Linked DNA regions of Arenibacter algicola. The protein of the gene in region 1 interacts with the protein of each later gene in a pairwise test. Links are inferred from orthologs where the notes say so. Each region holds a gene or a part of one and is shown in the gene's direction. Other genes may lie near its edges.

Region 1 (6,475 bases):
CCCTTTTCTGGAAATACTGGTGATCAAAACCCAATGTTTGCTAGAGCAGAATTTGGTGTAGGAATGTTTTACTTTGCTAGTAATGCTTCGTTAAACCTACTTGAATCACTTAACGATCCTAGAGCTGAGGTATTATATACCAAGGCCACTACTGGGACATTTGCAGGAAACTTGCGCGGGATAGATCAGGGAACCATAGATGACGAGCCTTTCACGGCACCAGCGTCTGATTATAGTATGGCTTCTGAATATGCTTATTCCTCAACAAATCCTGCTATCTTAATGAGCCCATGGGAAGTTTGGTTTTTAAGAGCGGAGGCCGATGTACGATATAATACAAGCGATGATGCCGAAACAGCATTCTCCACCGCTATTGAATTGAACTTTGACTACATGGAAGTTGCTGACGCTGCTACATATATAAGCTCATTAAATTTTGCCGGAGCAACTACTTTAGACGACAAACTTGATCTGATTGGTATACAAAAATGGATATCTTTAAATGGAACCCAAGAGGATGAGGGATGGATTGAAACTAGAAGATTTGATAGGCCTGCCAGTAGGATTTTTACGGATGGAATTTTCCAAACTCCTCCATTATCTGTTTTACCAAGTGGAACATTTCCTTCCGCATGGTTATACCCTGAATCTGAAAGAAGTTTAAATCCAAATGCATTGCCACAAAGACAACTTACAGATGCCATATTTTGGGATAATTAAAAAAATAAAAAGATGAAAAAATATAAATTAATATTATGTACGTTTTCAATCCTAGGATTGATGTTAACAAGTTGTGACCCTAGTGTAGATGCACCAGGTTCATCCGACGTTTCAGCAGTTACCTACCTACCTACGATTACCTTGGAAGGGGGTGATGTTACTTTGGATTGTGACGCAAGCTCCTACTCAGATCCAGGAGCCGTAGCTTCCGCCGGAGGAGTAGAAATTGATTTAGAAACCAAAGTAAGCGGGAAATATTTTGGAGCTTCTTCAGTAGTTGATGGTCCTGATGTTTATCAGGTCTCCTATAGCGCCTTTAATACCGACGAGATCCCTGCCACTGAATTTAGGACAGTTTTATACCCTGAATGCAATGGTGATCTTATAACCAGTATAGCTGGGATGTATACAGCTTCTGTTTCACGAAATGGAAGTTCTCCCGCCGGTTACCAAGATAATGGTCCGTTCATTATTAGGGACTTGGGAGATGATAGATATGCTATTTCTGATGCACAAGGTGGTTGGTACGAATATGGAAGAGCCATTGGTGTAGCTTATGCCACACCAGGCATGGTTCTAAAAGCCAATAATATTGCAACAAATGATTTCACTAGTGAAGGGCCGGTTGCTACTAATACATTTGGTGGATCAAATACTTTCACTAGTTTAACGGTAGATCCGGTTACTAAAACCCTTGTACTTACAGTAGAGTGGGATTTTGGCTATACATTTAAAACAGTCTTTACCCAAACTGATATTTATTTTAATTAAAAACTTGAAGAAAATGAAATATAATATAATATTAAACAAACTAAGCTACTTGTTTCTAAGTTTTGCTTTGATAGCTTCATTTGTATCTTGTGATCAAGTTGAATCAGTGCCTGATGAGAACGATATCCTTATTAGTGAAATAACTGGAACATGGGTTGTAGATATGCTATATGACGGTGATCCAGCTGGTACAAATACTATCAGTATTTATAACACCTCGGCTAATGGTACTGAGTTTATGTGGTTGGATGATCAAGAGCACAGTTGGGGTTTAAAAGCAAAAGTGCCTTTAAATCTTGGTGCATTGACATTTGGCGGTACTGATTTAGAGGAACTTTATTACGATGTAACAGTAACCATTACTGACGGTGTAATTGTAAAAGGAGGTGCTACAACACCAAGTGGTGATGTTGTAGACAGCATTTCTTTTAAGGCTGAATTTTCGGATATTCCAGGTGAAATTTGGGAATATTCCGGTTATAAGAGCACGGCTAAAATTAACGATTTGCCTTAACTCTTTAAGTCCAAATAATTACTATAAACCACCCGTAATCGGGTGGTTTTTTATTTACCTTTACCCCATGAAGAATACAGAACAGATTTATGGCATCAGAGCCGTAATTGAAGCCATAAAATCCAATGAACCCATAGACAAGGTTTTTATACAAAAAGGCCTTAAAGGCGACCTGTCCAAAGATATGGAGACGCTGATCCGCAAAAACGGCATTAGCTCTTCCTATGTACCCATTGAAAAATTAAACAGACTTACAAAAAGTAACCATCAGGGCGTAGTGGCCAACATATCGCCTATTACCTTTCTGACCGTTGAAGAATTGGTTGAAAAAACATTGGAGACCAGGACAACTCCCCTTTTCCTACTATTGGACCAACTTTCGGATGTGCGCAACTTTGGAGCCATCATAAGAACGGCCGAATGTACCGGAGTAGACGGAATCATAATTCAGAAAAAAGGAGCTGCCCCGGTTACTGCAGATACTATTAAAACCTCTGCAGGAGCCGCCTTTCGTGTACCTATTGCCAAGATAGACCACATAAAGGATGCCGTATTCTATTTGCAGGCTTCTGGAATAAAGGTTATTGCCGCAACCGAAAAAACGGAAAACACCATATATGAGGTTTCCTTTAAGGAACCTTGCGCTATTATCATGGGATCTGAAGATGTAGGTATCTCCCCATCCATTCTAAAGGCGGCGGACCATATGGCGAAGCTTCCCCTATTGGGTGAAATTGGTTCGCTAAATGTTTCGGTGGCTTGTGGAGTTTTCCTTTATGAAGCAGTAAGGCAGCGACAGGAATTGTAGAAATAACCAACCGTGTCAAAAGCTTTCTAGTTATTCCAGATTTGAAAAAATCTGAACTTTAAAAATGTTCAATTTCTTTCTTGGACGGAAATTCTCTGCTTTGTCTAATGATCTTCTTTCCCTTCTCCCGAATCTTTTTTGAAATGATATTTAATGATAATGTCATCCTCTTCTTGGACAGGAGGCTTGCTCTCAATAAAATTCCCGTGTTCATCAAAATGTTTTAGGAATTCATCGTCTTCCTCATTATAATCCTCCTTTTCCCAGTCATATTTTTTCAATATGGGCAGAGGGACCTTCATGGCAAATGCCAGAAACAGTCCAGTAACAAATCCGCCTAAATGGCCCTCCCAAGAAATACCGTCCTCAACCGGAAAAATATACCACAACAAACTCCCGTAGATAAAAACCACCATCAAGGACAGGGCAACCAAACGGTAATGTTTGGATATTATTCCTTTAAAAAAAATAAAACTCACCAATACATAAATCAAACCACTGGCGCCTATATGATAGGATGGCCTTCCAATTAGCCAGGTTATAATCCCCGACAACAGAATTCCCCAAAGCAATACTTTAATGGCTATATTCCTGTAGAAATAAGCGAGGGATGCCGTGAGAATGGCAATTGGAATGGTATTGTTATAGAGATGATCTACGGACGAATGTATGAACGGACTAAGGAAGATGCCTCTAAGTCCTTTTAAGGTCCTTGGATAAACTCCATAATCGTTAAAATTCACCTGAAACCTAATTTCAAACCAATATACGGTCCAGATAGAGAGCACCGCCAACATTGGAAATACGATTACTGAATTGGAAAATTTGAAATAATTACTCTCTGTCATATCCGAAATATAAAACTTAATTCAATAGACCTACTAATCCTCCTTAAAAACATAAAGTTACTTTTAGCTCCCCTCTCAAGAGGGGAACTTATTTGAGGCAGTATTTCAACCTTTATAAAATCAATGGACATTGGCATTTAACTAGAACATTGTAAAAACAAAAAATAACCAGTACCAAGACCTTACAACATCAACCCCATTTATCCATCACAAAATACATAAAGCCACATTCAGCTCCCCTCTTGAGAGGGGTCGGGGGTGTGTTCCTCGAAATTGGCAATATACCATTCTATAGTCCTTATCACATTGTCGGTATCTTTTAATACTTGTCCGTCGGAAAATCTAAATATATGGAGACCTAACATATTCATAACCCCTTCTTTCTTTACATCTTTATTGAAGACTTCTATAATTTGATGGGAATAGCCATCCACCTCAATGCCCAGCATCAATTCATGACAAAAAAAGTCTATTATATAATTATCTACTGGTTTTTGGCGATGAAAATCATACCCATACATCTGTTTCCCCTTAAGTTTTTGCCAAAGGATAATTTCGGCCTTGGTGGAATTGTTCCTAAGCTGCCTTGCCAACTCTTTAAGGTTTGGAGTATAAGATATAATCTTTCTCTTGTGCATTTGTCTTTGTTTTTTTACACACCCCTAGCCCCTCTCAAGAGGGGAACTTATTTGATGCAATATTTCAACCTTTTTAAAATCAATGGACAATGGCATTTAACTAGAACTTTGTAAAAACACCAAATAACCAATACCAAGACCTTACAAAATCAGCCCCATTTATCCATCACAAAATACATAAAGCCACATTCAGCTCCCCTCTCAAAAGGGAAACTTATTTGATGCCACTTTTCAACTTAATTAAAATCAATGGACATTGGCACTTAGTTAGAAGGTTGTGAAAACAAAAAATAACCAGTACCAAGACCTTACAACATCAACCCCATTTATCCATCACAAAATACATAAAGCCACATTCAGCTCCCCTCTTGAGAGGGGTCGGGGGTGTGTTCCTCGAAATTGGCAATATACCATTCTATAGTCCTTATCACATTGTCGGTATCTTTTAATACTTGTCCGTCGGAAAATCTAAATATATGGAGACCTAACATATTCATAACCCCTTCTTTCTTTACATCTTTATTGAAGACTTCTATAATTTGATGGGAATAGCCATCCACCTCAATGCCCAGCATCAATTCATGACAAAAAAAGTCTATTATATAATTATCTACTGGTTTTTGGCGATGAAAATCATACCCATACATCTGTTTCCCCTTAAGTTTTTGCCAAAGGATAATTTCGGCCTTGGTGGAATTGTTCCTAAGCTGCCTTGCCAACTCTTTAAGGTTTGGATTATAAGGTATAACCTTTCTCTTTTGCATTTGTCTTTGTTTTTTTACACACCCCTAGCCCCTCTCAAGAGGGGAACTTATTTGAGGCAATATATCAACCTTTTTAAAACCAATGGACAATGGCATTTAACTAGAACCTTGTAAAAACACCAAATAACCAATACCAAGACCTTACAAAACCAGCCCCATTTATCCATCACAAAATACATAAAGCCACATTCAGCTCCCCTCTCAAAAGGGAAACTTATTTGATGCCACTTTTCAACTTAATTAAAATCAATGGACAATGGCATTTAACTAGAACTTTGTAAAAACACCAAATAACCAATACCAAGACCTTACAAAATCAGCCCCATTTATCCATCACAAAATACATAAAGCTACTTTTAGCTCCCCTCTTGAGAGGGGTCGGGGGTGTGTTCCTCGAAATTGGCAATATACCATTCTATAGTCCTTATCACATTGTCGGTATCTTTTAACACTTGCTCGTCGGAAAATCTAAGTATATGGATACCTAACATATTAATAACCGCTTCTTTCTTTACATCTTTATTGAAGACTTCTATAATTTGATGGGAATAGCCATCCACCTAAATGCCGAGCATCAATTCATGACAAAAAAAGTCTATTATATAATTATCTATTGGTTTTTGGCGATGAAAATCATACCCATACATCTGTTTCCCCTTGAGTTTTTGCCAAAGGATAATTTCGGCCTTGGTGGAATTGTTCCTAAGCTGCCTTGCCAACTCTTTAAGGTTTGGATTATAAGGTATAATCTTTCTCTTTTGCATTTGTCTGTGTTTTTTTACACACCCCTAGCCCCTCTCAAATGGGGAACTTATTTGAGGCAGTATTTCAACCTTTTTAAAACCAATGGACATTGGCACTTAGTTAGAACGTTGTGAAAACAAAAAATAACCAGTACCAAGACCTTACAAAATCAACCCCATTTATCAATCACAAAATACATAAAGCCATATTCAGCTCCCCTCTCAAGAGGGGGGACTTATTCGATGCCATTTTTCTGCCCTTTTCGAATTCAATAGAAATACAAAATTTAATTCAATAGTCTGGCCAAGAATCCATTTTCGGATAAATTGTCATCCCCATAAATGTCTTATTTTTGTTCTATGAACGAGCCGTTAGCAGAAAGGGTACGCCCCAAAACCTTGGAGGATTATATAAGCCAAAATCATTTGGTGGGAGAAAATGGATCATTGACCCATCAAATAAAAAAAGGAATCCTGCCATCACTGATACTTTGGGGGCCTCCAGGTACTGGGAAAACCACTTTGGCCAATATTATTGCCCAAGAAAGTGGCCGCCCTTTTTATACCCTTAGTGCCATTAGCAGTGGTGTAAAAGATGTACGGGAAGTTATAGAAAAGGCGAAGCAAAGCGGAGGCCTGTTCACTACCAAGAATCCGATACTTTTTATT
Region 2 (6,463 bases), on another replicon or contig:
CATTGTTGGTTGTTTCCAAACTTTCCAGAGGTAGAAAAGAATTATTTTGGATGTCCTCTATGTTCAATACGTTACCACTTTCCCTGGCAAGGATCAATATTTTCCGCATTACATCCACCCCGCTCAAATCTATTTTGGGGTCGGGCTCTGTATATCCTTCCACTTGAGCTTGTTTTACTACATCGTGGAAAGTGGTACTGTCATTAAAATTGTTGAATACAAAATTTAGACTACCTGAAAGTACAGCTTGAATTTTTAATATTTTGTCGCCCGAAGCTACTAGGTGCTTTAAAGTGTCTATAATGGGTAGGCCTGCACCAACATTTGTTTCAAAAAGAAAGGGAGCGTTGTACTGTCTGGCCAGATCTTTTAACTCCTGATAATTGTCATAGGCAGATGAACAGGCTATTTTATTGCAGGTAACAACGGAAATACTATTCCTTAAATATGAATTGTAAGTTTCCGAAACCTTCTGACTGGCGGTATTGTCTACAAAGATGCTATTTCGGTAATTCAGTTTTTTTACCTTTTGGAAGAATAGGTCTAGATTGGTCTTTTCTCCCTTGTTTAGCAATTCTTCCCAGTTCTTAAGGGCAATGCCGTCTTCATCGAATATCATAGTTCTGGAATTGGACATCCCAATAACCCTGATATTAAGTTTTAGTTTCTCCTTTAAATACTTTTTTTGTGATTGTATTTGGTTCAAGAACTTGGCCCCAACATTACCGACTCCCATGACGAACAGATTCAGCTGTTTTATATTTTCCTCAAAAAATTCCTCATGTAAGGTATTGAGTGCCTTTTTTACATCCTCTTTGAGGATTACGGCAGATATGTTACGTTCAGAAGCTCCTTGGGCTATAGCACGGATATTAACGTTGTTCTTACCTAGGGTGCTGAACATTTTTCCGCTAAGACCTTGATGACTTTTCATGTTGTCTCCGACCAGGGCAATGATGGCCAAATCTTTCTCTGCAACTACCGGTTTTATTTTTCCGAGTGAAATTTCTATGTCAAATGCATCATTGATAACTTGAACCGCATGGTCCGCATCCTGATTGTCTATTCCTATACAGATAGAATGTTCGGACGATGCCTGGGTAATCATAACAACACTGATGCCAGCAGTTGAAAGTACTTCGAAAAAGCGCTTGGAAATCCCTGTAATTCCTACCATTCCTGGACCTTCAAGGGACACTAGGGCAATATTTTCCACATGGCTTATTCCCCGTACAGTTTTTCCTTGTCCATTTTTATTCTTGGTAATCAAAGTGCCAGGAGAATTTGGATCAAAGGTGTTTTTGATAACTATGGAAATTCCTTTGGTCAATACCGGTTGTATCGTAGGCGGATAAAGAACCTTCGCACCAAAATGGGATAGTTCCATTGCTTCCTCATAAGAAATATGAGGAATGGCCATGGCCTGCTTTACTATTTTAGGGTTGGCAGTATACATGCCGCTTACGTCTGTCCATATTTCCAGAACTTCCGCATTTATGGCGTTTGCAACAATGGCAGCAGTATAGTCCGATCCTCCACGGCCCAAGGTAGTGGAATCTCCATTTACGGCAGAAGCAATAAAGCCTCCCATAATAATTACGGATTTATTACAGTTGTTGACGTAGTCGGTAATATTTTTGTTCGTCAGATCAAAGTTAACGGCTGCTTTTCCAAAATTGGAGTTTGTTTTTATAAGCTGTCTGCTATCGGCATGAACGGTATCTATTCCTTCAACAATAAAATATTCGCTTATTATATAGGAAGACAGCAACTCTCCATAACTAACAATTTTGTCCGATAGTTTCGGTGTAATTTCCCCAATTAAATATGCCCCTTCCAAAAGTGTTTCCAAGGTGTTAAGCTCACTCTTTACTTTACTTAGCACCTTACTTTGGGAATGAATAGGGATTAGTTCCTTAATGGTAATAAGGTGTCTGTCCTCTATTTCCTTTAGGATGTTTTTGTAGGTTTGATCCTGTGCGGAAGCTAGAGCTGCCGTCTTTAAAAGAAGATCTGTAATTCCGCCAAGAGCGGAAACTACTACAATGCTTTTGTTGGACCCAAGGTCTGCAATTATATTTTTTACTAAACTTATATTATTGGCGTTGGCCACTGAAGTACCACCGAATTTTAGAACTTTCATGGTTCAAAGGTATTAAATAAGAAAAATTGAATTTTGATAAAATTGTGTAACAGACGTATATGTAGTAGCTTACCCCAATGGGGTAGTGGTGCTGATAACGGTAATGGCAATGCAACCATTTATAAATGGTGTATTAAGAAGATTATTGTCCGTATTGTTAAAAGTCATCATAAGAATAAAGAACCAAATGTAGTATTTTTGATTACCCAATCAAATGTTTTGACGGATTTTTACTAAATCATCAATTTTTACTAAATAATCTTATTGAATGAAGATTTTTAATGCCAAACAGATATACGAAGCTGACAAATTCACAATAGATAAGCAGCAGATTACTAGTGAACAGCTTATGGAGCGGGCCGCAATTCGGATTTTTAATTGGATGCATTCTAGAATGCAGGGTGCCCAGGCCAAAATTCATTTGTTCTGTGGTATAGGCAACAATGGCGGGGATGGGCTGGTACTTGCCAGACATTTGCAGGATCATGATTATAATATCGAGGTATTTGTTGTTAACTATAGCGAACACAGGTCCAAGGATTTTTTAATAAATCTGGATCGTTTAAAAGAGAAAGGTGTCTGGCCCAATTTTTTAAATGAAGAATCGGAATTGCCCGATATTGGAAAAGATGATATTATTGTGGATGCAATTTTTGGGATAGGCTTGAACAGGGTTCCTGATGAATGGGTGATTGGGCTTATGCAGCACCTTAACAACTCAAAAGCCTTTGTTCTGTCAATAGATATGCCTTCCGGACTTTTTATGGAAGCTGGTCTGCCCAATACAGAGGGGGTAATAAAAGCCAATTACGTGCTTACTTTTCAAGTGCCAAAACTTGTTTTTTTTCTTCCTGAAACGGGTAAATATGTGGATCATTGGGAGGTTCTGGATATTGGCTTGGACCAAGAGTTCTTGTTTAAGTTAAAATCACATTATGAGTTGATAGGGAAGAACGAAGTCCGGTCCATGTACATTCCCCGGGAGAAGTATTCGCATAAGGGCAGCTACGGCCATTCCTTAATAGTTGGTGGAAGTTATGGGAAGATCGGGGCCGTTGTTTTGGCTGCAAAAGGAAGTATGTTGGCAGGAAGCGGATTGGTTACGGCCTATGTCCCAAAGTGTGGGTATTTGCCATTGCAGACGGCATTGCCGGAAGCCATGGTACTCACGGATAATGAAGAAGTGGAAATTTCCAAAATAGATTTTGATATGCTGCCCAGCGTGATCGGTATTGGTGTTGGAATGGGAACAACCGCAACTACAGTTAAGGCTTTTTCTGATTTTCTCAAGGGGAATAAACTGCCATTGGTCATAGACGCCGACGGATTGAACATACTTTCCAAAAATCAGGACTTGTTCAAAGTAGTGCCTCCGCAAACCGTATTAACTCCGCACCCAAAGGAGTTGGAGCGTATAATTGGGAAATGGGCGGATGATTTTGACAAGTTGAAAAAAGCAAAGGAGTTCTCTGAAAAATACGATTGCATTTTAGTTATAAAAGGGGCAAATACCATTACTGTTTATAGGGATATGGGCTATGTTAACACCACGGGAAATCCAGGCATGGCCACTGGGGGGAGCGGGGATGTGTTAACAGGGATAATCACGGGCTTGATCGCTCAGGGTTATTCTGCATTAAATGCTGCTATTTTTGGGGTATACATCCATGGGAAAGCCGCAGATATTGCGGTAGAGAAATGTGGCTTTCAGGCCTTGATAGCCAGTGGGATATTGGATAATATTGGCAAGGCGTATTTGGATCTTTTTCAAGTTTCTGAACCTGATGCTGCCACTGGTGAAAGTGAGCAATAGAAGGTATGTTTTTGCCAAATATGACAATACCATACCTTTATTATGCTATTCTGCGTTGGATATTCTTACACGTCTTTTTACCCACATTAGGGCATTGTCCTGATCAATGAAGAATTTCATAGGTTTCTTGTAAAATAGTCTCTCGATATTAAAATTGTGCATGTCTATTTCTTTAATTGAAACTACTGCAAAAGCCTTAATATTCTCTATTTCCCTAATTTGATTGTATACCATTGGATCTATGGCATACGAGTTCTTTCTTAAACTTATGTAACCGAAGTTTTTATTTCTGAAATGAATTTCCATAATACCAATTATTTGAAATACTCTTTCTTTGGTTATGGTGCTTCCTTCATCAAAAATAGAAACCATGTAATCGTCAAATACCTGTACTTTTCCAATGTCCAGTTGATATTCTCGTACGATAATAGTCTTCTTGGGTCGTCCGACTTTCATTCTCCGTATTTTATATAGTGTGTCTGCAGCGAATGTAGAATTAAGTACAACTATTATAAAAATTATTAGATTAAAGACACTTTAATCGTTTATGTGGAGAGGAAATGGGCTTACTGTGTTTTATTTCTTACAAACCTGGGGGAATAAATAAAAAAAGGAGTAGCGTTTTGCTACTCCTTTTTTGTGTTAATTATAGATATCCAATTTAGGTTTTGGACGACTTTTCTGCTTTTTTGATCTTAATGGTGAGCTCTTCCTTGGCCTCGTCAAGATCCATATGAATAGTATCGCCTTCCTCCAATTTGGAATTTACGATTTCTTCCGCCAGAGCATCCTCAATATATTTTTGAATTGCTCTTTTAAGTGGCCTGGCACCGTATTGTTTGTCAAAGCCTTTTTCGGCAATATAATCCTTGGCCTTATCTGTTAGCTGCAAATCATATCCAATATCCTTGATCCTGAGGTATAGTTTCTTCAGCTCAATATCGATTATCCTGTGGATATCTTCACGTTCCAGAGCGTTAAATACAACAACGTCGTCTATTCTGTTTAAGAATTCCGGAGCAAAGGCCTTCTTTAGGGCGTTTTCGATAACACTTTTTTGATGGGTGTCTGCCTGTGCCTTTTTTGCGGAAGTTCCAAAACCAACTCCTTGGCCAAAATCCTTTAACTGTCTTGCTCCAATGTTGGAGGTCATTATGATGATCGTATTTCTGAAATCGATCTTTCTACCAAGACTATCCGTTAAATAACCATCATCCAGCACTTGTAGAAGCATATTGAATACATCTGGATGTGCCTTTTCAATTTCGTCCAACAGAATAACGGAATAGGGCTTACGGCGTACCTTTTCGGTCAACTGTCCGCCTTCTTCGTATCCGACATATCCTGGAGGTGCACCAACAAGTCTTGATATGGCAAATTTCTCCATATATTCACTCATATCCACTCTGATCAAGGCGTCCTCTGAATCGAATAACTCCTTGGCCAGTATTTTGGCAAGTTGTGTTTTACCTACCCCTGTCTGCCCTAAAAAGATGAAGGAACCAATAGGTTTGTTCGGATCTTTTAGACCGGCCCGGTTACGTTGGATTGCTTTGGCAACTTTGGCAACTGCTTCGTCCTGACCAATTACATTGCTCTTGATCAGTTTTGGCAATTCGGCCAGTTTGTTGCTTTCTGTTTGTGCAATCCTGTTTACGGGAATACCGCTCATCATGGAGACCACGTCCGCAACATTGTCTTCAGTAACTGTTTCTTTGTGGAGCTTACTGTCTTCCTCCCATCGTTCTTGGGCAATGGCCAAATCTTTCTCTATTCGTTTTTCATCGTCCCTTAGTTTGGCGGCTTCCTCGTATTTCTGTTTTTTAACGACCGTATTTTTTAGTTCACGAACGTCTTCCAACTGTTTTTCCAGTTCCAAAATTTGTTTTGGAACATCCATATTAACGATATGAACTCGAGAACCTGCCTCGTCCAGGGCATCAATGGCCTTGTCCGGTAAATATCTGTCCGTCATATACCTGTTGGTAAGTTTTACACAGGCAATTATGGCCTCATCGGTGTATATAACGTTATGGTGATCCTCGTATTTGCCTTTGATATTTTTTAAGATCTCAATGGTCTCGGTTACAGTGGTAGGCTCTACGATTACCTTTTGAAACCGTCTTTCCAGAGCGCCATCTTTTTCTATATATTGTCTGTACTCGTCCAAAGTAGTGGCTCCTATACATTGAATTTCACCTCTGGCCAGTGCTGGCTTAAACATATTGGAAGCATCCAAACTGCCTGTGGCGCCACCGGCCCCAACTATAGTGTGGATCTCATCTATGAACAGGATAACATCGTCGTTTTTTTCCAGTTCGTTCATAACCGCCTTCATTCGCTCTTCAAACTGGCCACGGTATTTGGTACCGGCTACCAAAGAAGCCAAATCCAGAGTCACTACCCTTTTATTGTAAAGGATTCTGGAAACTTTCTTGTTGATTATCCTCAGGGCTAGGCCTTCGGCAATGGCACTTTTACCAACACCGGGCTCTCCTATCAGCAGA
Region 3 (6,595 bases), 1.1 Mb from region 1 along the record:
TAATATTTTTATCAAAAGCTGTTCTGCTACCAATCCGGTTTTGTGCAAATAAACCTGCCAATACATAAAGCGTCTTGCCATTAGGAATTTTTCAACCGAATATATCCCCTTCTCCTCTATCACCAACTCGCCATTTAGAACATTCAACATGGTAAGTAGCCTTTCGGAATTAATATTGCCTTCCGCAACGCCAGTGTAAAAACTATCCCTTTTTAAATAATCCATCCTGTCCATATCGAGTTGGCTGGAGACCAATTGGTTTAAAAATTTCTTAGGATATTGCCCTTTAAAGATGTCAATGGCCGTGCTTAATTTTCCTTTGTATTTGTGATTGAGGGCTTCCATGAACAATAAGGATATATGTTCATGATTTACCCCCTCCACAATACTGTGCTCCATGGCATGCGAAAAAGGGCCGTGTCCAATATCATGTAATAATATGGCACAAAGGAGTCCTTCCTCCTCTTCTGTTGTAATTTCTACCGACTTAAAACGCAGGACTTGAATGGCCTGTTGCATTAGGTGCATGCTTCCCAAAGCATGGTGGAAACGGGTATGGTGGGCACCTGGATAAACTAGATAGGATAGCCCCATTTGGGAGATTCTCCTTAAGCGCTGAAAATAGGGTTCAGCAATTAGATTAAAGATTAGTGCATTGGGTATTCCGATAAATCCGTAAATTGGATCATTGAAAATTTTGAGCTTATTTGATTTTATCAAAACCAGAATTCTTTACGCAGGCAAATATAAGGACTAAATGAACAAGATAACAATACTTTGGGTAGATGATGAAATAGATTTATTAAAACCGCACATCTTATTTTTAGAGGGCAAGAATTATAAAGTTATTACATGTCTAAGTGGTCGGGAGGCTTTGGATGAATTAAAGGAAACACATGTAGATATTGTTTTTTTGGATGAAAACATGCCCGGCATTTCCGGCTTGGAAACATTGAATGAAATAAAGGTGATCAATAATTCGCTTCCTGTGGTTATGATAACCAAAAGTGAGGAGGAATTGATTATGGAGGAGGCAATTGGTTCCAAAATAGCGGATTATTTAATTAAACCGGTAAATCCCAATCAAATTCTTTTGTCCCTAAAAAAGAACTTGGACCATTCCCGCTTGGTCTCGGAAAAGACCACCGCCAACTATCAGCAGGAATTTCGGAAAATTGCCATGGAATTGGCTATGGTAAACAGTTATGAGGAATGGGCGGAACTATATAAAAAACTTATTTCGTGGGAATTGAGATTGGAGGAAATTGAAGATTCAGGAATGTTCGAAATATTGGAGTCCCAAAAAACGGAGGCGAATCAACAGTTCGGAAAATTTGTCGAAAAAAATTACGAAAGTTGGTTTACCGATAAAGATGGTCCCATTATGTCCCACACCCTCTTTGGGCAATTGGTTAAACCGGAATTGAAGGACAACAAAACATTATTGGTGGTCATAGACAATTTGAGATATGATCAGTGGATGGCTTTTGAAGATACTTTAAATTCTTTCTATAGAAAACGTAAGGAACTGCCCTATTTCAGTATTTTGCCTACGGCTACCCAATATGCAAGGAATGCAGTTTTCTCGGGACTTACGCCATTGGATATGGAGAAAAAATATCCGCAATGGTGGAGAAATGATACAGAGGAAGGGGGCAAGAATCTTTTTGAAGCGGAGTTCCTAGAAGCACAGTTAAAACGATTGGGGCTGGAACTGAAGTGGGAATACCATAAAATTAGCAGCTTAAAACAAGGGAAGCACCTTTCCCAAAATTTTAGATCCCAAAAGGACAATGACCTTACGGTGATAGTTTACAACTTTGTGGACATGCTCTCGCATTCCAAAACGGAAATGGATGTTGTTAAGGAGTTGGCCGCTAATGATAAGGCCTACCGTTCCCTAACGCAGAGTTGGTTTAAGAACTCCCCCTTACTGGAAATTATTCAACAGGCACAAGGGTTGGGATTAAAGTTGATTGTTACTACGGACCACGGCACTATTAATGTTAAGCAGCCTTCCAAGGTAATCGGTGATAAGGAAACGAGTCTTAATCTCCGGTACAAAACAGGTCGGAGCCTAACCTATGAAGAAAAGGATGTATTGGAAGCAAAAGATCCAAAGAAAATATTTTTGCCCAATATAAACGTTAGCAGTTCGTACATATTTGCTAAAAACGATCTGTTCTTTGCCTATCCCAACAATTACAACCACTATGTGAGTTATTATAGGAATACCTATCAGCACGGAGGGGTGTCTATGGAAGAAATGATAATTCCCTTTGTAGTTTTGGAACCAAGGTGATCGTAGTTTCAATGACGCAAATAAAACTTCTATTTTAATAAATGGGGAATAGGATTTATCTTGCGCAAATTTTAATATTTTAAAATGACAATTTCCTATAACATTTCCCAAATATCTGATGTTGCCCAACAATTGATTACCAAGTTTCCTTCAAAAACGCTCTGCTTTTATGGGGAAATGGGGGCCGGTAAGACTACGTTGATCAAAGCCTTGGTGAAAGAATTGAATGGTGCGGGATCTACTAGCAGTCCCACTTTTGGTATCGTAAACGAATATCATAGGGAGAATGGGGAGCTGTTGGGGTATCATTTTGATTTCTACCGTTTAAATGACGAATCGGAGGCTTGGGATCTTGGGTTGGAAGAGTATCTGAGTGCCGATGCATGGATATTTATGGAATGGCCGGAAAAAATTGAAGGTTTACTTCCGCAGACAGCAACTAACATTAAGATTGAAATTCTGGATGAAAAAACTAGGCAACTATCAATTTTATAACTTTAATTGCTTTATGATTTCTATTATAGGAATACGGAATATGTTAAATGAAATTTTTTCAACTGACAATTTTTTTAGACAAAATACATGAATTAATCGATGTTCGGCGGGATGGGTAAAATATTTTTCTATTTTTGTTTTTAAATTAAACCCTTTATCGAACCTAAAATTTAAAAACCATGAAGATTAAAAAAACTTCCCTACTAGGCTTTGCACTTGCGGCATGTATTTCATTATTGAGTTTTTCCTGTACCCCTAACAGCACTGCAGAAGACGATTCATTATACGAACAAAATATCGACATATTAAAAATTAAGGTGCCGGCGAACGGTATAGATATTTTAAAGGTAAAAGTGCCTAAGAACGGTTAAGGCATTCTTTTCATATTTAGATGGGCTTCTGTATACTAGAAGCCCATTTTTTTTGTTATAATTAGAGTAAAACAATTACCCACTTGACCAATATGTTCAAAACGTTCCGCAAAGTCGACCAAAGCAACAAAACAAAGAAGTCGAGAAGTCTTCTAATTGGAAGTATTGTAGCGGTAATCATTGCCTTGACGCCCTTAATATTTTATTCTTACAAGTTCTTCCCTTCCGGAAGTACATTGGACCTTTATTTTTATACTTATGAAAGTAAATATCAGTTAAGTATAATTACCGTTATGTGGCTGTTTATGGCCAAATTTGTGCCCTTGGTGCTCTTGGTATTATGGTTCTTTACCTGTAAACATTGGTGGTATCACGTGTTGTTGATTCCGATAGCCATGTACGTCTTTCAGGTTGTTTCTTTAATTTATGAAGATCGGTTTATAGATGAGGTAGAAATATTTTGGTTGTTGCCAATTATGATAGTGGTAATACCATTTGTTTATTTTATTCGCTTAAAGCTGTTCGATAAACATGTTCTTGGCATCGATTTGGAGGCAATGGACCGGGAATTAAAGGCATACAAGGAAAAAGAACTTAAAGAAAAAGAGCGACTTCAAAAAGACGAAATGGCAAAAGAAAAATTATCGTAATTTTGATTTTGGATAGTTTCGATACATATCGGAATTTATCTGACAGATTTACAGCATATGAGCCAACATTCCTCACCGTTTAGCAAGCAGCAATTACTGCCCCAAGAAGAAACTTTGGAAATCCTAAGACAAAAAGGAGAGCTTTTTATTGGGATTCCAAAGGAAAACCAATACCAGGAAAAGAGAATTTGTCTTACCCCTGACGCCGTAAATGCAATTACGGCCAATGGGCACAGGATTCTAATTGAATCCGGAGCTGGAGATGGTGCCAATTATTCCGATGTGGATTATACCAATGCCGGGGGCGAAATAACTAGGGATACCAAGAAAGTTTTTGCCTGTCCAATAATTCTAAAGGTTGAGCCTGCTACCTTACAGGAGATCCAGTTGATCAACCCACAATCGACCATCATTTCAGCCCTGCAGATCAAGACCCAAAGTAAAAAGTATTTTGAGGAACTGGCCAAAAAAAGGATTACTGCAATTGCATTTGAATATATTAGGGATGATGATGGTAAATATCCGGCGGTACGCTCATTGAGTGAAATAGCGGGGATATCTTCGGTATTGATCGCTTCTGAAATTATGGCTGCCACCAACAAAGGTAATGGCCTTATGTTTGGAAACATTAGTGGTGTCCCACCAGTGGAGGTTGTGATTATAGGAGCGGGCACTGTAGGTGAATTTGCTGCCAGATCGGCCATAGGGCTGGGTGCCAATGTAAAGGTTTTTGACAATTCCATTACTAAATTACGGAGTATCCAGACCAATTTAAGACAGACTGTTTATACCTCTACCATTCAACCTAAAAATTTATTGAAGGCATTAAAGCGTTGCGATGTGGCCATTGGCGCTACCCGGGGCAAAGATCGGTCACCTGTTGTAGTAAGTACTACTATGATGGAGCAAATGAAGAAAGGGGCAGTAATTATCGACGTGAGTATCGATATGGGAGGGTGTTTTGAATCCAGTGAGGTAACAACCCATGACAAACCTATAAAAGTTAAGAATGGCGTTTTGCATTACGGAGTACCCAATATTCCTTCGAGATATCCAAAAACAGCTTCTATTTCCATTAGTAATATTTTTACTCCTTATTTGCTAAAGATTGGGGAAGATGGTGGTTTTGAAAATGCATTGCGATTTGATAAGGGCCTGCGCAATGGTCTATATCTATACCATGGTATCCTGACCAATAAATCTGTTGGAGAGTGGTTCGACCTCTCATACAGCGATATTAATTTTCTTATTTTTTAATTTATGGCATTTTTAAAGCGTTTGGGCTTCTTTATTTTTGGATTATCTATTGGCTTGGTTTTTTTGACGATTTTTCTAAAGAAAAAATCGCAGGAAACCGGTACCGAATTCTGCTATTTCCCAAATTGTAGGACCTTAAAGGATATCAGGTCCAAGCAAATTTCCTATTCGGACGCCATTGTTCAATTAATCCAACAAAAGGATTTGGACAGTACCGATATAAACGGTTTTTTATACAATGGTGATGTAGATTTTGGTATGAGTGAAACCAAGACCAAACCTTGCAAAACTTATTATATTGAGGGTATGGTGAAGGATAAATCGGCGATCTTGAAAGTGAAAAACTGTTCCGAAAAGGCCGTCATAGAAAGTGTTGCTTTTTAGATTTTTCTTCGCTTCCGTTCTTTTTTCAATAAGGTGAGTTCCCGGCTGGTTTGGCCCGCTACCGAGGTATTTTCCTCCGCCCGTCGTATTAAATAGGGCATTACGTCCTTCACCGGTCCAAAAGGCAGGTATTTGGCTACATTATATCCTTCTTTCGCTAGATTGAAGGATATATGGTCACTCATTCCATATAGTTGTCCAAACCAAATTCTAGGGTCGTTGTGTTCAATATTACTGGCCTCCATTTGTTCCATCAACCGGTAGCTACTTATCTCGTTATGGGTTCCCGCGAAAAGGGACATGGTGTCCAAATTTTTCACCATATAGGCTACCACATTATCAAAATTTTCATCGGTTGCTTTTTTGGATTCACAGATCGGGGATGGATAACCTTTTTCCTCGGCCCTGTCATTTTCTTTTTCCATATAGGCCCCACGGACTACTTTCATCCCTATAAAATAATTGTTTTCTAGGGCATCCTTATGAAGTCTTTTTATATAATCAAGGCGGTCCCACCTATAGGTTTGTAGGGTGTTGAAAACAATAGCCTTCTTTTGGTTGTATTTCCGCATCATTGTTTCCGCCAGTTCATCTGCTGCTCCTTGCATCCAGCTTTCCTCCCCGTCTATCAAAATAGAAACTTCCAGATCATGGGCTTTTTTACAGACCTTGTCATACCTATTTACAACGCGTTGCCATTCTTCTTTTTCATCTTTGTTAAGGCTGTGGCCTTCCGTTATCTTTTGATAAAGTTTAAAACGTCCAAAACCGGTTGGTTTGAAGACTATGAAAGGTATAGCTGAATTTTCTTTAACAAAATCTAAGGTTTTCAAGGCTTTTTCGTAGCAGGAGTCCAGCTGATTCTCAACTTCCTGTCCTTCCACGGAATAATCCAAAATAGTGCTTACCCCCTTTTCGAACATTTTGTCGGCCACCACCATACACTCTTCTTCGTTTACCCCGCCACAGAAATGATCAAAAACACTGGCCCGGATAAGTTTTTCCACAGGTAGGTGCGCTTTTATGGCAAAGTTGGTTACGGCAGTGCCAATTTTAACCAGGGGCTCGTTGGCTATAAGTTTGAATAAAAAATATGCCCTTTCTAATTCTGAGTCGGTTTTAAGTGCAAATGCGGT

What was found.
Region 2: the proteins of rlmB (region 1) and U735_RS0106190 interact in binary tests that used the Escherichia coli proteins (3 or more experiments, as listed by UniProt). The link is inferred for Arenibacter algicola from one-to-one orthologs.
Region 3: the proteins of rlmB (region 1) and tsaE interact in binary tests that used the Escherichia coli proteins (3 or more experiments, as listed by UniProt). The link is inferred for Arenibacter algicola from one-to-one orthologs.

Annotation. Positions count from the first base shown.
Region 1 is NZ_JPOO01000003.1:1,685,553-1,692,027, forward strand. Bases 1,094-3,942 are described here. They hold rlmB (23S rRNA (guanosine(2251)-2'-O)-methyltransferase RlmB), read left to right. Parts: upstream 1,094-2,072; coding sequence 2,073-2,813; downstream 2,814-3,942. Other genes in these bases: U735_RS0117800 (hypothetical protein), read left to right, coding at 1,094-1,491; U735_RS0117805 (lipid-binding protein), read left to right, coding at 1,505-2,005; U735_RS0117815 (rhomboid family intramembrane serine protease), read right to left, coding at 2,918-3,661; U735_RS0117820 (endonuclease domain-containing protein), read right to left, coding at 3,892-3,942. Outside these bases: U735_RS0117795 (SusD/RagB family nutrient-binding outer membrane lipoprotein), read left to right, coding at 1-720; more of U735_RS0117800, read left to right, coding at 781-1,093; more of U735_RS0117820, read right to left, coding at 3,943-4,299; U735_RS0117825 (endonuclease domain-containing protein), read right to left, coding at 4,656-5,063; U735_RS0117835 (replication-associated recombination protein A), read left to right, coding at 6,167-6,475. UniProt on the Escherichia coli protein: Specifically methylates the ribose of guanosine 2251 in 23S rRNA.
Region 2 is NZ_JPOO01000001.1:1,405,048-1,411,510, forward strand. The notes cover bases 1,847-4,683. They hold U735_RS0106190 (bifunctional ADP-dependent NAD(P)H-hydrate dehydratase/NAD(P)H-hydrate epimerase), read left to right. Parts: upstream 1,847-2,411; coding sequence 2,412-3,956; downstream 3,957-4,683. Other genes in these bases: thrA (bifunctional aspartate kinase/homoserine dehydrogenase I), read right to left, coding at 1,847-2,143; U735_RS25505 (hypothetical protein), read right to left, coding at 2,213-2,353; U735_RS0106195 (hypothetical protein), read right to left, coding at 4,002-4,412; U735_RS0106200 (ATP-dependent Clp protease ATP-binding subunit), read right to left, coding at 4,618-4,683. In the rest of the region: more of thrA, read right to left, coding at 1-1,846; more of U735_RS0106200, read right to left, coding at 4,684-6,463. UniProt on the Escherichia coli protein: Bifunctional enzyme that catalyzes the epimerization of the S- and R-forms of NAD(P)HX and the dehydration of the S-form of NAD(P)HX at the expense of ADP, which is converted to AMP.
Region 3 is NZ_JPOO01000003.1:544,056-550,650, reverse strand. What follows is about bases 1,123-4,091. They hold tsaE (tRNA (adenosine(37)-N6)-threonylcarbamoyltransferase complex ATPase subunit type 1 TsaE), read left to right. Parts: upstream 1,123-2,386; coding sequence 2,387-2,797; downstream 2,798-4,091. Other genes in these bases: U735_RS0112540 (alanine dehydrogenase), read left to right, coding at 3,876-4,091; U735_RS0112545 (hypothetical protein), read left to right, coding at 3,261-3,818; U735_RS0112550 (hypothetical protein), read left to right, coding at 2,977-3,168; porX (T9SS response regulator signal transducer PorX), read left to right, coding at 1,123-2,302. In the rest of the region: U735_RS0112565 (HD domain-containing protein), read right to left, coding at 1-720; more of porX, read left to right, coding at 758-1,122; more of U735_RS0112540, read left to right, coding at 4,092-5,075; U735_RS0112535 (DUF4258 domain-containing protein), read left to right, coding at 5,079-5,459; U735_RS0112530 (proline dehydrogenase family protein), read right to left, coding at 5,456-6,595. UniProt on the Escherichia coli protein: Required for the formation of a threonylcarbamoyl group on adenosine at position 37 (t(6)A37) in tRNAs that read codons beginning with adenine.